2 regions of the Blautia hydrogenotrophica DSM 10507 genome follow, and region 1 is predicted to be linked to the other one. Evidence: predicted binding sites of a transcription regulator. Region 1 holds the regulator's gene; the other holds the start of a gene.

Region 1 (9,366 bases):
CTCTCGTCTCCAAAGCCCTGAAAAACGGCTCTCCAAATTTTGTATAAATCTCATTCACACTCATCTTCATGTGACTCACAATACTTTTATCTACGTCCAGATACGGAAGATTCAGATCCTTGGCCAGACGTTTCCCCACTCTCGTCTTACCAGAGCCATTAAATCCCATAATGACTATATGATTCTTCACTTTCGCCCCTCCTCTTTGTATGGCAGCCTCATCCGCTGCAAAATCTTTTGTTTATCTTTTTTCTTTCAAATAGAAATGCAGAACAATTTTCTCCAGATACCTCTTCAACACAATCTGTATCTCTTCTTTGGGATGAATGGGTTTCACCAGAATATTCCGTATTCCGGCTCGTTTCGCTCCCCAAATATCTGTAAAAAGCTGGTCTCCGATAAAAACTGTGTTCGTTCGGTCTGTTCCCATAAGCTTCATTGCCCTGTTATAGTTTTTCACGGAGGGCTTATGGGCATTCTCGATGAATTTCTGTTTGATCGGACGATTGAAAGACTCCACTCTCTCTCTTTGATTGTTGGATAGAAAACAACACTGAAATCCCAAATTCTTCAGTCTCGCAAACAGCCGCAAAGATCTCTCGTCTTGGGGCTTCCCGTGGGGAACTAACGTGTTGTCAATATCAAAAATTAACCCGCGGTATCCTTTAGCATACAGCCCCTCAAAATCTATCTCATAAGCCGAATCCAGATATTGATCTGGAAAAAAACATTGAAACATGCATCTGACCTCTCGTTCTATCTCTTTTCTAATGGCACGTATGGAATTTCCTCCATGACATTTTTATATGCCGGACGGATGATTTTATCCGTATTAATCAACTCTTCCATACGATGAGCGCTCCATCCTACGATTCTTGCAATGGCAAACATCGGCGTATACAGCTCCAGAGGAAGATCTAGCATACTGTACACGAATCCACTGTAAAAATCCACATTGGCGCTGACTCCTTTATAGATTCTGCGCTCCTCAGCAATAATCTTCGGAGCGAGACGCTCTACCATCGCATACAGATTGTAGTCTTTCTGGCGTCCCTTTTCCACAGCCAGTTCTTTGACGAACCCTTTGAACACCTCAGCACGCGGATCTGAAATGGAATAAATTGCATGCCCCATACCATAAATCAAACCTTTTTGATCAAATGCCTCTTTATGGAGCAGTTTTCTCAGATAAGCACCAACTTCCTCCTCATCATTCCAATCTTTCACATGATGTTTCAGATCATGGAACATCTTTACCACCTTTAAATTTGCACCGCCGTGTTTCGGGCCTTTTAAAGAACCCAAAGCCGCAGCAATGGCTGAGTATGTATCTGTGCCTGATGAAGACACCACATGGGTCGTAAATGTAGAGTTGTTACCACCGCCATGCTCCATATGAATCACAAGAGCTAAATCTAAAATCTTAGCCTCCAGCTCTGTATATTTCCGATCTGGTCTTAACATCAGCAGCAAATTTTCTGCCGTGGACAGCGAGCGGTCTGGGTGGTGAATATACAAACTTTTCCCCTTCTCATAGTGATTATATGCCTGATATGCGTAGACAGACAGAAGTGGAAATACACTGATTAGATTGATACACTGACGCAGAACATTTGGCAGTGAGACATCATCTGGGTTATTGTCGTAGGAGTATAAAGTCAACACGCACCTGGACAGAGCATTCATAATGTCCTTGCTCGGTGCTTTCATAATCACGTCTCTCACGAAATTTCGAGGAAGAGAACGCTGATTTGCCAGAACCTTCTGGAAATCTTCCAGCTCTTTCGCGTTCGGCAGCTTTCCAAATAGCAATAAATAAGTAGTTTCCTCAAATCCGTATCTGTGATTTTTCAAAAATCCCTGTGTCAAATTTTTGATATTGATGCCGCGGTAGAATAAATTTCCCTCACATGGTACTTCTTTTCCGTCGACCACTTTAACAGCCTGCACATTGGATATTCTGGTAAGGCCCGCCAGAACCCCTTTTCCATTTACATCTCTCAGACCTCTTTTTACATCATATTTTCCGTATAACTCCACATCGATCTTGCTGTTTTCCTTACAGATGTCTGTGAGATGTTCGATTTCCGGTGTTACTTTCATATTAAATCCTGACATTTCTTACGTCCCCTTTCTTTTTGTTTTCTATCTTTTCCCTCCCTGAAAAAATACATACTTATGGAATCCCTTAACATAGATCCACATTTCTCTCATTATATCATTATTTTCCATCTGGGTCTAGTGCATTCCCAATCTCTCAGCGACTCCGAGAATGCCAAACAAAGACCGCTCCTCGTACAGCATAGGCTCCACATTAGGAAAATAAGTCTTCATACGATAAATATAATAAATCAGCATTCCAATACCTAAAATCATCAACGGATACTGCATCCATCGAATCTCTCTTCCCAGAACGTATCTGAACAGAATCGCAATCCCTGCCAACAGCAATACTCCAAAAAAGAACGGATGTATCTGAAAAGCTCCTTGAAAGTCCCCTCTCAGAAAAAGCAGTCCTGCCCGTGTCATTCCACAGGCAGGACAAGGCAAACCGGTAATTCCGCGAAAAGGGCAGACGCTCACATGTAAAAAGCTGTTCATAAATACGATATAGGCTGCTATAAACAGCAGAGGCTGAGCGTTATCCCGCAAATCACGATAAATTCTCATCCATATTTTTCTCATTTTTGACGATAGGTACTTAAGAAATCTTTCAGCTTCCCGGTAGCTTCCTCTAGCTGTCTTATGTTTGGCAGATACACGATTCGGAAATGATCCGGCTGCGTCCAGTTAAAGCCTTTTCCATTGACCACCAAAACTCTCTTCTCTCTCAAGAAATCCAGAGCGAACTGCTCGTCATTGGTGATATGAAATCTCTCCGTGTCAATTTTGGGGAAAATGTAAAAAGCAGCTCTTGGTTTTTTCACTGTAATTCCTGGGATGTCCTTTAACGCGTTATAGATAAATTCTCTCTGCTCATAAATTCTACCGCCCGGAACCAGGTACTCATTGACGCTTTGGTACCCACCCAGTGCAGTCTGCACGACACTCTGCGCCGGAACATTGGAACAAAGTCTCATATTCGAAAGCATATTCAAGCCTTCGATATATCCTTGTGCCGCAGCTTTATTTCCACTTAAGACCATCCAGCCCACGCGGAAGCCCGCAATCATGTGGGACTTCGACAGACCACTGAAGGTAACACAGAATACATCTGGAGCCAAAGAAGCAATCGAGGTATGTTTTAGTCCGTCCATCACTAAGCGGTCATAAATTTCATCCGAGAATATAATCAGCTCATTCTCCCTGGCCACCTGTACAATCTGTTCCAAAATCTCGTCAGGATACAAAGCCCCTGTCGGATTGTTCGGATTGATAATGACAATGGCCTTAGTACGGTCCGTGACCTTGCTGCGAATATCATCAATATCTGGATACCAATCTGCCTGTTCATCACAGATATAATGGACAACTTTGCCCCCTGCCAATGTCGCACTGGCTGTCCACAGCGGATAGTCTGGAGCCGGTATCAAAATTTCATCCCCATCATTTAAAAGCGCCTGCATGGAAATACTAATCAGCTCGCTGACTCCATTTCCCGTATAGATATCCTGCATTCCCACATTTGGAATATTTTTCTGCTGATAGTATTGCATAATTGCTTTTCTTGCAGAAAAAATACCTCTCGAGTCTGAATATCCCTGGGAATTTCGGATATTACTCATCATATCCAAAATCACCTCTTCCGGTGCAGAAAATCCAAAGGGGAAGGGGTTGCCGATGTTCAGTTTTAAGATCTCTTTTCCATCCTCCTCCATTCTCGCGGCCTCGTCCACCACCGGTCCGCGGACATCATACAGTACATTGTCCAACTTAGAAGATTTTCCAAAAGCTCTCATTTTCTTCACTCCTTCCAAAAATATATTTATTTATGCAGAAAGTCCGCTTTTCGTGGGCTTTCTGTTTTTGACAAACAGAATAAAAACCAATCCGCTGACCGCCATCAAAATCGGGTAGAAACAGTAAGGTATAATCTGATATGGCGTCAGTTGTGTGAGGCTGGCCGCTGACAGAAGCTGTGCCCCATATGGAATCAATCCCTGCCCCACAGAAGTAAACATATCTAAAAGTGACGCTGATCTTTTCGGGCTGATTTCAAACTCATCACTAATCTCTTTCGCGATAGGACCAGCCATGACGATCGCCACCGTATTGTTGGCCGTACACATGTCTACGAGTAGGGACAAAAACGCAATACCCAGTTCCCCGCCTTTCTTTCCTTTGATACGTTTCTTGATGAATTCCAGGATAAACTGAATACCGCCCATCTCCTTTACCAGAGACACAATACAGGCCACTACCATCGAAATTACTGTGATGTCATACATTCCCATAATGCCGCCGCTGCCATCTGCACCCTGGGCGATCACACGGAACATGTCCGCTGGCAGAATACTACCCGTGGCGATTCCCACAACCAAAGACAGGATAATACCGGCCAGAAGAACCAAAAACACGTTGAAACCGATCAAAGCTCCTACTAACACCACCAAATATGGCAGAACTCTCCAGATATTGTAGGAGAGATCTCCGCTAAGCTGAAAACTTCCATTTCTTGTCAAAATCACAAACAAGATGATCGTGATAACCGCCGCCGGAAGCACAATGAAGAAGTTCTCCTTAAATTTGTCCTTCATCTCGCAACCCTGTGTCTTTACCGCCGCGATCGTGGTGTCTGAGATCATGGACAGGTTATCTCCAAACATAGCGCCGCAGACCACCGCACCAATGCAGATTGGCATTCCAAAGCCAGTCTTCTCACTGATTCCCACTGCAATTGGAGCCAGAGCTGCAATCGTTCCCATGGACGTTCCCATGGATATTGAGATAAAACATCCAATCACGAATAAACCTGCCACTGCTACCGAAGACGGCAGAATCGACAGTCCCAGGTTTACGGTGCTCTCAACGCCCCCGGCCGCTGTGACTGCCCCGGAGAAACCTCCCGCCACTAAAAAAATCAGGCACATCGTGATGATATTGTCATCGCCCACACCCTGGGCCACAATATGTATTTTTTCATGAAAATCATGCTTTCTGTCCTGGATAAAAGCCACAAGCAGAGCGATTAGAAACCCAACAATTGCCGGCATACTGTTAAAATCACCGCTGACAAATCCAGAGCCCAAAAAAATCACCAAAAATACGATAATCGGCAGTAGTGCCCTGCCGTTTGCTTTTACTTTTCCTTCCATGTATCTTCCCCTCTCTATTCTTGTTTTCCCTCCAAAAGCTTACTCAGTTCTTCCATAAAAGTATTGACATCTTTGAATTCCCGATAGACAGACGCAAAGCGCACATAGGCCACTGCGTCCAAATTCTTCAGTTCTTCCATCACAATCTCGCCAATTCTTGTACTGGAAATCTCTCTTTCTTCTGTATTAAAAATCTTCCCCTCGATTGCATCAATGGCAGAATTAATTTTCTCCACCGGAACCGGACGTTTATAACAAGCCCTCAAAATACCTGCTTCAATTTTAGACCGCTCATACTGCTCCCGGTTCTGGTCTTTCTTGATTACAATCAACGGAATTGTCTCCACCTTTTCATAAGTGGTGAACCTTTTTCCACATGCATCACACATGCGCCTTCTACGGATAGAATTATTTTCCTCCACTGGCCTGGAGTCCACAACTCTGGTGTTATCCTGATTACAATACGGACATCTCATATATTTCTCCCCTCATATTCCGAATCAGTCTCAGACAGCTATCATGGAAATCGCTGCATTTCTTGTAAGTATACTGAAAATTCCAATTTCCGTCAAGAAAATTTCCAAAATCAGTTTATTATCTGATAACTATTCGTTACAGTTCAGTCCTCCAATGTCTCACAAGGCGTTTTCTAACTGAAACGCATAAACTGTCTTCCACCCCCATAGGTTTATAAAAAAGGATGGATCAGTCTATGCGTTTGTTCGAACTGCGTCAAAAAGAAATCATCAATATCTGCACCTGCAAAAGCCTGGGCTGTCCCGTGGATATAGACTTTGATATCTGCACCGGGCGTATGCTGGCGCTGATCGTCCCCGGTCCAGCCCGAATCTGCGGTTTTTTCGGCAGAGACAGCGAATATATCATTCCCTGGGAATGCATCCGCCAAATCGGCGAAGATATCATTCTGGTAGAAATCAAGGAAGATCGCTGCCTGAATAAAGATTTTTAGTACAGCGAATTTATAATTCGCTGTACTAGTTTATTTTTTCTCGATAATCAAGCCATCCCGGTACGCCTGAAGAAGCATCTTCAGCTCCCGAATCCGCTCTTTCAGCGCAGCTCCGTTGTCAGTGTCTCCCACAAGCCGCCTGCGCTGACTTCTGCGGACCGCCACCTGACGGGAAACGATATCCGTCTCTTCCCTCACCGCTGCCTCAGCCGACTTAAAAGGTTCATGAGCAGACAACAACAGACCGTAAGAATTGTAAATCAAGGTATACCCAGCAATTCCAGTTTCTTTCTGATAAGCCCTAGAAAACCCTCCGTCGATCACCAGAACTTTTCCATTACATTTTACTGGGCTCTCCCCATCCTGCTGATGTACTGGGACATGTCCATTGACAATATGAGCACCGGAAGTCTCCAAACCAAATTCCTTAAAAATCTGGTCCACCACCTTCTCATCTTCTAACAAGGAATAATATGGATTTTTCTTTTCTACATGCGTCTGCTTGTCCGCGATGAAATATCTCTCAAAAGTAGTCATCCGATCTTTTCCAAACAATGGGGAATTTGGCCCAGTCCAGATATACCAACAGATATCCTTTCCTTTCTCCTGTTCCACTGGGTCTAAAGCAAAAAATGCCTTTCTCACATAGACTTCCAGAGCATCGTACAGTGCTTTTCCATGATAACTCTTATCAAAGACCCTAACCTGTTTAAAGCTTCCATCTTCATTCAAAGGCACACAGCCATGGTATAACAGGTTTCCATTGTACACTTTGTAGAGATTCCCTTGACTGAGCAAAAGCTTCATGTGTCTTTGCAGTTTCTCACAGTTGATGAACGCTGAGCTCAGTCTCTCCATCACATCCGCCTCTTCTGGGGTCAGTTTGTAAGGATCTTTAGGATCTATTGTCGGAAATAAATTGTCCTTCAGCTTATATTCTTTTCCATAAATCTTGATCGTACCTTTTTCATAGTCAATTCTGTGCAGAAGTCTTCGGTCTTCCATTCCAAAGCCCGGATATTTCTCGATCAGTTGTCCCTCCAGCTTAAACTGTATCACTGAGATCGCCTTGTGCATTTTCATCCCCAAAGCTGCCTCAGTCTCCGTGGTATTTTTATCCCCTTTCAGCTTAAAACACTCACAGGGGTCATCCCGATACACATTCATTGCCAATCTGCCTAAAGGGAACATATTAATCCCGTATCCGTCTTCCAAAATATCCAGGTTTCCATAGCGCACACTGATTCGCACAATTGTGGCGATACACGCTTTTTGACCGGCGGCAGCTCCCATCCAGACAATGTCGTGGTTTCCCCACTGAATATCTAGAGAATGGTAATCACACAGCCGGTCCATAATAAAGTGAGGTCCTGGCCCCCGGTCATAGATATCCCCCAGAATGTGAAGATGGTCCACGACCAGTCGCTGTATCAGTTCTGCCAAGGCAATGATAAAATCCTCTGCCCTGCCAATGTCGATGATCGTATTGACAATGGCATTGTAATAGGCTTCTTTGTCCAGCACTTCTGACTTTTCCGTAATCAGCTCTTCAATGACATAGGCATAGTCCGGCGGCAGTGCTTTTCTCACCTTTGAGCGGGTATACTTGGAGCCTGTAATCTTGCACACCTCTATGAGCCGATAGAGCGTGATCTTATACCAATTCTCCATATCTTCTTCCGCTTTTTTCACCAGTTCCATCTTTTCCCTGGGATAATAGATCAAAGTCGCCAAGGAACGCTTATCTGCCGTGCTCAGCGTGTGCCCAAAAACATCGTCGATTTTTTTCCTCACAGCCCCGGAACCATTTCTCAACACATGGGAAAATGCCTCATACTCCCCATGAATATCTGTCAGAAAATGTTCCGTTCCTTTTGGCAAATTCACGATAGACTGAAGATTTATAATCTCCGTGGAAGCTTTTCCGATCGTGGGATACAGTTCTGCCAGACACTTCAGATAGCGCAGTTCTTCTTTGCTCATACCTTTCTCCTCCATAAAAACCTTTTTTATATAACTGTTTTTGCTTGCATCACTCTATATAAAATCCATCAGCGACATCTGATTAGAATTTGGAATATCTCCAAACAAGTGCATATCATCCATCAAATCAATCACCGTTTTGCTGACTTTCGTACGAATTCTGAAATCATCTTTAGACAAAAACGTTCCCTCATTGGCCGCCGCCACTACCGCATCCGCGGCTTTATCCCCCAAACCTTCAATGGCGTCCAAAGAAGGCATCAGTTTTCCATCAATAATCTGAAAGCGATGAGCCTTTGCCTTATACAAATCCAAAGGCATAAACTCGAACCCCCTGGCGTACATCTCCTGGACAATCTTCATGTCCTTGACCATATCCTGCTCCTTCTTCGTGGCCGCATCTCCCTTCTTATGTATTTCATCCATATAATATTCCAGCTTCTCTTTTCCCATACACATCACCTCATAAGAAAAGTTCGTCGCACGGATACTGAAAAAAGCCGCGTAGTATGCCAGCGGATAAAATATCTTATACCAGGCAATTCGATAGGCCATCATGACGTAGGCTGCCGCGTGGGCCTTAGGAAACATGTAGGAGATCTGTTTGCAGGACCAGATATACCAGTCCGGTACATGATTTGCCTTCATGGTCTCCTCCCATTCCGGCTTCAGCCCCTTTCCCTTACGCACACTTTCCATAATCGTGAAAGCCTGGCTGCTCTCCACTCCCTGGTTAATCAGATAGCCCATAATATCATCACGGGTACAGATCGCCGTGGAAATCGTCGCTTTTCCCTGGCGTATGAGCTCCTGGGCATTCCCCAGCCATACATTGGTCCCATGAGACAACCCAGAAATTCTGACCAGGTCAGAAAAACAGGTGGGCTTCGTATCCTGAAGCATTCCAATAACAAAGTCTGTGCCAAATTCCGGAATTCCCAGACAGCCCAGAGGGCACCCTCCAATATCCTTGGGCTCAATCCCCAGCGCTTTCGTACTGGCAAACAAAGACATTACCTCTGGATTGTCCAAAGGGACCTCCTTTGCATCGGTGCCAGTCAAATCCTCTAGCATACGAATCATCGTCGGATCGTCGTGTCCTAGAATATCCAACTTCAGCAGATTTCCATCAATAGAGTGGTAATCAAAATGTGTTGT
Region 2 (9,366 bases), 1.7 Mb from region 1:
TTTTCGTATCTCATCGCACCAGTGAAAACCATTGTAAAAGGGCAGCGATAAGTCCAGCAAAACCAGCTGAGGCGAAAACGCCACAAATTGCTGCATTACGTTCTGAAAATCCGAGACGCATTGAACCTCATAGCCCCAGGATTCCAAATGCTTATACATCGTCCTGGCAATCACCAGATCATCTTCCACAATCAAAATCTTATACATAATTTTCTCCTATTCATAAAGTGGGCAAGCCCGCTTCAACTCCTCCATTCCCTCGCTCTTGAGGGGTGCGCCCCACTTTACGTACCGACGCAACACTACAAAACAGGGAGTACATTCTGGAAACTCTCCCAACATTGTACTCCCAGTCTTATCTTATCAAAATTTGAGGCTTTTCACAAGGTCTTATTATCTGCCGTACTCTCCCATAGTAACAGTTCAGCCAGCGCCATTCGTAAAACAGCACTGCGTGCTTATCGTGGCTGACGCCACCGTTTTACTCATTCTGTAGATGCGTTTTTTATTCCCTAAAATATTGCCTGTCTCTCCTAATACCTGTATACTAAAATTGGTGTGTCTTTTTCACACCGGACACTTTACACATAAGAGGAGGCTATTGTATGATTATTGATTTTCATACCCACATTTTTCCAGATGCATTAGCTCCAAGAGTGATTCCTAACCTGACACATATCATCAGCGAGAACCCCAGCATGAACGGCACGATAAATGGACTTGTAGAATCCATGAGAACTTCCCACATAGATCTCTCCATAGTACTGCCCGTTGTCACAAAACCAAAACAGTTCCGCAGCATCACTCAATTCGCTCTGGAAGTAAACGAACGCTTTGAGCACACAAAGGGACCTCGCCTGCTCTCCTTTGCAGGCATCCACCCGGATACCTCTGATTACATGGGCGAGCTCAATACCATAAAGGAGCTGGGCTTTAAAGGTATTAAACTCCACCCCGACGATCAGAAGACATTGATTGACGACATCCGATACAAACGTATCATCTCCCGCGCCTGTGAGCTGGGGCTTATCATCACCATTCATTCCGGTTATGACTGTTCGTCTCCCTGTCCAGTCCATGCAGCCCCCAGAATTCTCGCCCGTATGTTAGACGATGTAAGACCTCAAAAAGTTATTCTCGCTCACATGGGTGGAAATATCTTCTATGATGAGGTGGAACGTACTTTGATCGGAAGAGATGTATACTTGGACACAGCTTTCACACTTCGCCATATCGAATCCGATCAGATGCTGCGCATGATTCGGAATCACAGTCCTAAAAAAGTGCTGTTCGGCTCTGATGCTCCATGGACAGACCAGAAAAAAGACCTGAGGACTTTTCAGGAACTGGAACTTACGCCCATGGAAAGAGAAGATATTCTCTATCGCAACGGCAGGCACCTGTTGAACATCTAAACACATGCAGGTACAGACAGACGGGACTGTCACACGCAGGATTCCTTTCCTGCGTGTGACAGCCCCGTTCGTTTTTTCATTCAACGGTTACTCATCCCGTTCATCCACATATTTTTGAATATTGGAGGCATTCACATAACGGTGGATATCTCCTCCTTCGTCCATCACGACCAAGGTGGGTGCTTGGCGGATTCCGTATTTCTTTGCCAGCTCCGGATGCTCCTCCGCATCAATAACCTGTACTTCCACCTCTTCCTCCCGTAGTATCTCCTTTGCAGCCTTACAGTTCGGACAAGTGCTAGTGGTAAACAGGAACTTGGTGGTCTGTACTGATTCCAGCTGAATCTCATCCTGGTTGATCTTCATCACCGCAGTGTGCACTTTTTTCATCCTGGAATTCTCTACATCATAGAGCTTTCGGTTTTTGTACTCCTGGGTCTTTCCATCATTCCAGTTCTGTACCGGCCGGTAGTAACCAGTAATTCGACTGTAGACTTCCGCCGGTTTTCCGCATTTCGGACAAGTAAAGTGTTCTCCCGACAGATAGCCATGTTCCTGACACACAGAATACGTTGGGGACATCGTATAGTAGGGAAGACGATAGTTCTCCGCAATCTTTTTCACCAGAGAAGCGGCAGCTTTCCAATCTGGAAGCTTCTCCCCTAAAAATGCATGGAAGACAGTCCCCGAGGTATATAAAGTCTGAAACTCATCCTGGATATCCAACGCATCAAAAATGTCCTCTGAGAAATCGACAGGAAGATGGGAGCTGTTGGTATAGTAAGGGGTATCTCCTTCTTTTCCAGCTGTTTTGATATCCGGCCAGCGCTTCTTGTCGTGCTTCGCCAAACGGTAAGTCGTAGATTCCGCCGGCGTCGCCTCTAGATTAAACAGCTCTCCCTGATACTGTTCCTGGTAATCAGAGAGCTTATCTCTCATGTGAATGAGCACTTCTTTGGTAAACTTTTGAGTCTTTTCATCCGTCAGATCATGTCCCAGCCAGCAGGCATTCAGTCCCACCTCGTTCATTCCGATCAACCCAATCGTGGAGAAATGATTGTCGAAGGAACCCAGATACCGTTTCGTGTAGGGGTACAATCCCTCATCTAAAAGCTTGCTCACAACTTCTCTCTTAATATGCAAAGACCTGGCTGAGATATCCATCAGATGGTCTAGACGGCGGTAAAACTCCTCCGGTGTCCTGCTCAAATACGCAATTCTCGGCATGTTGATCGTCACCACACCTACAGAGCCTGTGCTCTCCCCGGAGCCGAAGAAGCCTCCGGTCTTCTTACGCAGTTCTCGCAAATCCAGACGTAGACGACAGCACATACTCCGGATATCACTCGGCTTCATGTCGCTGTTGATATAATTGGAAAAATACGGAGTCCCATATTTCGCAGTCATCTCAAATAACAGGCGGTTGTTCTCTGTGTCTGACCAGTCAAACTCAGAGGTGATGGAGTAAGTCGGTATCGGATACTGAAATCCTCTTCCGTTGGCGTCTCCCTCAATCATTGTCTCAATAAACGCCTTGTTAATCATATCCATCTCTTTTTTGCAGTCTTTATATTTAAAGTCCATCTCTTTGCCGCCCACCAAAGCCGGCAGTTCTGCCAGATCATCCGGCACTGTCCAATCCAGAGTAATGTTGGAAAAAGGCGCCTGCGTTCCCCACCTGCTCGGTGTATTCACCCCATAGATGAAAGATTCAATACACTTTTTCACCTCTGGATAAGTCAAATGATCGGTCTTCACGAAAGGAGCCAGATAAGTATCAAAGGAAGAAAATGCCTGGGCTCCTGCCCACTCGTTCTGCATAATTCCCAAGAAATTCACCATCTGGTTACACAACACGCTCAGATGCTTTGCAGGGGAAGAGGTGATCTTTCCCTTAATGCCTCCTAGTCCCTCCATAATCAACTGTTTTAAGGACCAGCCAGCACAGTACCCTGTCAGCATCGACAAATCGTGCAGGTGGATATCCGCATTTCTATGAGCTTCCGCAATCTCATTGTCATAGATTTCTGACAACCAATAGTTTGCTGTGACAGCCCCGGAATTGCTCAGAATCAGTCCCCCCACCGAGTAGGTCACCGTCGAGTTTTCCTTGACACGCCAGTCCTCCACTTTCACATAGCTATTGACAATCTCTTTGTAATCCAAAATGGTGGATTTCATGTTTCTAACTTTTTCTCTCTGCTTGCGATATAAAATATAAGCTTTCGCCACATCAGAATATCCCGCCTGAATCAGCACATTCTCCACACTGTCCTGGATATCCTCTACAGAGATCTGCTCGTCCGCTATCTTATCCTGAAAATCCGCTGTGACCCGCAGTGCCAGCAGGCTCATCATGTCCTCACTGTAATGCTTTTCTTTCGCCTCAAATGCCTTGCAAATCGCGTTGGAAATCTTTTGTAAGTCAAATTCCGCGATCTCGCCGTCTCTTTTCACAACCTGAAACATATGATTACCTCCATTCTAGACTCGTGTATGTGTCAAAGCGGATAAATACAGTCCGCTTTGCTGTTTAATAAGATCAAATGATTCTCCATATTTTTGCAACGTAGGACTATTGTACCAGAACCCCTATGGATAGTCAATAGAAAGCACCATATCTTGTGTTCCATAATTTACCAGAAACAAGATATGGTGTCTCTATACTTTCTCATATATTTCCCTGGAAACATAAGCTTTTACGGCAATTCCTTCCGCTAAGTATTCTTCCTCCAAAATCTCTCCTTTTTTTCGAATCAACTGAAGAATTCCAGCCTTTTGATAAGGATACAGACGCTCGATATAAATCTGTCCACTTCTCAAAATTTCCTCCAATGCAGCTTTCAGTTCTTCCATTCCTTCCCCAGTCTTCGTAGAGGATAAAATAGAATACTCTGCACGAAAGTCCCGGAATTTCTGTTTTTCTTCCAGCTTGTCTTGCTTGTTGAACAGAGTAATCACAGGCTTGTCGGATACCTTGAGCTGACGCAGGGTCTCATAGACCACATGCATCTGTGTCTCTCTCTGAGGATTTGAAGCATCCACCACGTGAATAATAATGTCTGCATAGCACACTTCCTCCAGAGTACTTTTAAATGCCTCGATCAACTGATGAGGAAGTTTCCTGATAAATCCCACAGTGTCCGTCAGCAAAATTTCCTGCTTTCCTGATAGCTGTAAGACTCTCGTCGTGGTGTCCAGCGTAGAAAACAACATCTCATCCTCCAAAATGGATGCCCCTGTCAGATAATTCATCGTGGAGGACTTACCTGCACTGCTGTAACCGACCAAAGCCGCGATCTTCTGGTTCATCCTTTGCCTCTGGTCTCGCACCAGTTCCCGGTGACGTACCACTTCCTCCAGCTCTTTTTTCAGCTGACTGATTCTAGTCCGAATCAGCCGGCGGTCCATCTCCAGCTTTTTCTCTCCTGGCCCACGAGTTCCGATTCCACCTCCGAGCCTTGAAAGAGAACTCCCAAGTCCCGCCAGGCGCGCCGCTCGGTACCGAAGCTGCGCCAACTCCACCTGTATCTTGCCCTCCCGCGTCACCGCATGGCTGGCGAAGATATCTAGAATCAGTAAGGTCCGGTCCATCACTTTACAGTCCAGCTCCCGCTGCAAATTGTGAAACTGGGCCGGGGACAGCTCGTCGTCACAGATGACTCCGGTTGCATCCTGTGCCAAAACCAGCATCCTCACTTCCTCTATTTTTCCTTTTCCAATATAGGTGCCCGGGTGAATCTTCTCCCGCCTCTGCACCACTATGCCTGCGACAAGAGCTCCGGCTGTACGCGCTAGCTCGCCCAACTCTTCTAGAGAAGACTCCACCTCCTCCCCGTCGTTCTCCTGAACGCCGATTAGGACGACCCGTTCTTCCAATTCTTCCAAATCGTACAAAATTTTTGCTCCTTTTCACCGCTTGCCCGTTCAGGATATACGGCTGTTTAAAAATTCACTCTCCTTCTGGGCAGCTTCATCGTCTGGAAACATTTTTAAATACTCAGCAGCCTTTTCCTTCGCCGTCTCAAAATCCAGACTTTTCTCATAGACTACAATCTCATTGAACAGTAAATCCTGCATTTCCTCAGTGTCCGCCTGCTGAATTCCATTTTGAATATTGTTCAATGCCGACTCATAGTCTCCCTCGGCCAGATCGCACAGTGCCAGACCATTATAGCCCTGCGCCGCGTCTTCCTCTTCCTGAATGTAGTCTTCATAACTCGCTCTGGCACTCTCCAAGTCATTCTTGGACAGGTACACCTCTCCTAAAAATATCATCGCTTCGGTGTTTCCTCCATCTACGGCCTCTGAAAGCCTCTTCTCTGCGTTGTCGAAGTCTTCCATATAGTAGTAGATTTTTCCCTGCTCACACCGCCCCTTTGCGTCGGATGGACTAGTCTTCAGTGCCTGTTCTAAATAGACGGTTCCATCAGCCTCCATCCCTCGTTCCAAATACGCCTCATAAATTTGGACTGCCTGCTGATATCCACTGTCCTCTTCTATGACTTTCTGAAAATTCTCTTTCGCCAGATCGTAATCGTCCACCGCCAGCGCTACTCTTCCTGCCAGATAGCAACTCTGAGCGTCCTCAGACAATTCCAACAGGCTTTCACTGGTTTTTTGGGCATCCTCGTACTGCCCATTCTTGTACTGGGCTGTCGCCTGATAAGACAGAACATCTTTTCGAAATCCTTTGTCCAGTCCCTTTTGGCTCAATGCCTGTTCAAAATAGTCTGCCGCTTCCTCATAGTCTCCCAATTTTAAGCTGGCGATGCCTGCTCCCCGGCAGGACTCCGCCTTATGGACGTCTCTTTCCATGGCCTCCTGAAAACCTTGAACAGCCTCCTCATAGGCCCCTTGGTCCAAGTCCTTTCTGGCTTGGTCATATATCGCTTTTTCCTCCTGACAGCCAGCCATCAGGACTGACACACAGCCTGCGGCTAGCAGCCAACCATAAGCCCTTTTCATGGCTCTCAGGAGACTGTCAGGCCTTCAGCCTCAATGACAGAGATCACCTGATCTACGTATTTTCCGCACAGCTCATCGGTGGCGGCCTCCACCATCACGCGGATGACCGGCTCTGTCCCACTCTCGCGCACCAGAATTCTTCCTTCGTCTCCTAGTTCCTTTGCCACCTGGTCCACTGCCTCGATGACTCTCGGATTTTCCCTCGCAGTCTTCTTATCCGACACCCGCACATTCTTCAAAAGTTGCGGATAGATTTTCACTTCTTTTGCCAGGTCATGAAGTGTGGATTTCTTCTCCACCAAAGTCTCCATCAGCATCAAAGAGGTGAGGATACCATCTCCTGTCGCTGAATAACGACTGAAAATAATATGGCCGGACTGTTCCCCTCCGATTCCATAGCCGTTGGCCAGCATATTCTCGCTGACATATTTATCACCCACCGCGGTCTTTACATACTGCATCCCCTCTCGCTCCAAAGCCTTATAGAGTCCCAAATTGGACATGACCGTAGTCACAACCATATTGTCTTTGAGTTTGCCCTGCTCTTTCAGGTACTTTCCGCAGATATACATAATCAGATCACCGTCCACCACATTTCCTTCATGGTCTACAGCAATACAGCGGTCCGCGTCCCCATCGTACGCAAAGCCGATGTCCAAGCCGTTTTCCTTGACAAACTTCTGCAAAACTTCGATGTGGGTAGAGCCGCAGTTAGTATTGATGTTGGTGCCGTTCGGCTCGTTGTTGATTACATAAGTTTTCGCCCGCAGCGCGTCGAAAACACTCTTGGCAATCGCAGAAGAACTCCCGTTGGCACAGTCCAGTCCCACCTTGATATTTTTGAAATCCCGGGAGGGAATAGAGATCAGATAACCAATGTAGCGGTTTCTCCCCGACGAAAAATCCACCGTGCGCCCAATGTTTTCCTTCACAGCCAACGGAATCTCCTGAATTTCACCGTCGATATATTTCTCAATCTGCTCCTCAATCTCAGCTTCGATTTTCTGTCCGTTGCCATTGATGATCTTAATTCCATTGTCATAAAACGGATTGTGACTGGCTGAAATCATAATTCCGCAGTCAAAGTCCTCTGTACGAACTGCGTAGGAAACGCTCGGCGTCGTCGTCACGTGCAGCAGAAAAACATCCGCGCCCGAGGCGGTGAGCCCTGCCACCAAGGCATACTCAAACATATAGCTGCTCCGGCGGGTATCCTTGCCGATGACGATTCTGGCTTTGTGCTCTTTTCCGTAATACCAGCCTAGAAAACGTCCTACCTTGAATGCATGCTCCACATTCAGCACCACATTTGCTTCCCCGCGAAATCCATCAGTTCCAAAATATTTCCCCATCTTATTCAACTCCTTATTCATGCTGTCCGGCTGAGTTTCTCAGCCTCCCCACGCTCTTTACGTGTGGTTGTTACGTCTACAGGATATCACCTTTTTCATCTGCCCCTATTTCCGGTACAGATCTTCCGAATATACGCCTCTGTCAACCAGCTCCCGGAAAGCCTCGACTACCTTTTGCTTGTCTTCCTGATAGGTCACTCCGAACCAGCTATCATGGGTCTTCAACACATCCACCTGAGCGCGTCCTTCTCTCATAAGACCGTCTATCATGGTGGGCAGCAGATACTCCGCTTTCAAATCACCCGGTTTCACATTTTTCAGGAACTCCACAAAGCCTTCCTCTAGAGCCTTCAGAAATTCCGGCGTCAACCCCCACATATTCATAGATACCAGACTCTTGGGGTCTAGCGGTGTGATTGTTCCATCTTCCTTTTTCACCCCTGCCCCTTCAGCAGTCTTGGCGATCTCATGGGTCTCCGTAATCCCTGTCAGTCTTCCCTGATCATCTCTGCGGCAGATTCCCCTAGTTACCGTTCCATTCTCACTTAGGGTGTTCTCCAAAATAAAGCCAGCCATACATATCTGCATTTTACTGGAAGGTTCTTTCTCTTCTACTAGGTAATCGTGCACCTTCACAAATGCCTCTTTTCCATAGTAATCGTCCGCATTGATAACCACAAACGGTTCATCTAGTATCTTCCTACAGGCCAAAACTGCCTGGCAGGTTCCCCACGGCTTTGTACGTCCCTCTGGTTTTTCAAACCCTTCTGGGAGATCGTCCAATTCCTGAAACGCGTAGCTTACTTCGGTAATCTTCTCAATTCTATTCCCAATGACTCTCTTAAATTCATCTTCTAAATCTTTTCTTATGATGAATACGACCCGGTTAAATCCGGCCTCCAATGCATCATGTATGGAATAGTCCATGATAATCTCACCACTGGGTCCTACTTTCTCCAACTGCTTGATACCTTTGCCGTAGCGGCTTCCGATTCCCGCCGCCATAATTACCAGCGCTGTTTTTTTCATCTCCAATTTGCTCCTCCATTTTTCATGGGATTCGTTCCCTTCTACTAATTATCCGTGATATTTCTTACTATTATAAGGGTTTCCTCTCCCACTTGATCTATGCTGCTGTCATTGTACTTGATTTTAAAAGTTTTTTCAATACTCTTCCAGCCTGTGTCATAAACGGGCGGTATCCGCGGGTACCGCCTGCGGCTATTATTATAGCACTTCCTGCTTTCTTCTGTCATACAAAAAAGACACTTCCTACCACAAAAGTGTCAAGTGTCTTTTTTCGCCTGGCATATGTTCCCTCAGATCGTTCAGTCCGTCACAGGGCAACCGTAGAAGTACTTGCCCAGTTCCTCCTTTTTCATGCTTCTGAATCTTTTCGGCAACCGCACCTTTTCCAAAGCTTCACAGCGGAAAAAGGACTCCTCCTCCAAGATCTCTGTACTGTCTGGAAGTTCAATCTCTCGGAGATTTTCGCAGAACTTAAAAGCCTCCTTTGAAATCCATCTGAGTCCTTCCGAAAGACCTATATATTCCAGGCTCGTGCAGCCGTAAAAAGCCTGAGAATCAATCTTAATCACCGTGTCGGGAAGAGAAAGGCTTTTAAGACCAGA

What was found. The regulator NrdR, encoded in region 1, represses ribonucleotide reductase genes. The targets are predictions, from matches to a motif close to CACAANATNTTGTG.
Region 2: the regulator NrdR is predicted to act here: its motif matches at 4,029-4,042, upstream of BLHYD_RS14665 (ribonucleoside triphosphate reductase).

The regions. Positions count from the first base shown of each region.
Region 1 is NZ_CP136423.1:1,369,563-1,378,928, reverse strand. It holds gene BLHYD_RS06460 (shikimate kinase) at 1-190, opposite strand, end outside; gene BLHYD_RS06455 (YqeG family HAD IIIA-type phosphatase) at 242-739, opposite strand; gene BLHYD_RS06450 (citrate/2-methylcitrate synthase) at 757-2,118, opposite strand; gene BLHYD_RS06445 (DUF2752 domain-containing protein) at 2,239-2,670, opposite strand; gene BLHYD_RS06440 (aminotransferase class I/II-fold pyridoxal phosphate-dependent enzyme) at 2,682-3,899, opposite strand; gene BLHYD_RS06435 (Na+/H+ antiporter NhaC family protein) at 3,930-5,255, opposite strand; gene nrdR (transcriptional regulator NrdR) at 5,270-5,731, opposite strand; gene BLHYD_RS06425 (YlmC/YmxH family sporulation protein) at 5,968-6,225, shown strand; gene BLHYD_RS06420 (fructose-bisphosphatase class III) at 6,256-8,208, opposite strand; gene BLHYD_RS06415 (PolC-type DNA polymerase III) at 8,263-9,366, opposite strand, start outside.
Region 2 is NZ_CP136423.1:3,052,210-3,061,575, forward strand. It holds gene BLHYD_RS14655 (response regulator transcription factor) at 1-207, opposite strand, end outside; gene BLHYD_RS14660 (amidohydrolase family protein) at 606-1,415, shown strand; gene BLHYD_RS14665 (ribonucleoside triphosphate reductase) at 1,503-3,884, opposite strand; gene hflX (GTPase HflX) at 4,077-5,312, opposite strand; gene BLHYD_RS14675 (tetratricopeptide repeat protein) at 5,343-6,383, opposite strand; gene glmM (phosphoglucosamine mutase) at 6,389-7,735, opposite strand; gene BLHYD_RS14685 (nucleotidyltransferase family protein) at 7,841-8,764, opposite strand; gene BLHYD_RS14690 (leucine-rich repeat domain-containing protein) at 9,064-9,366, opposite strand, start outside.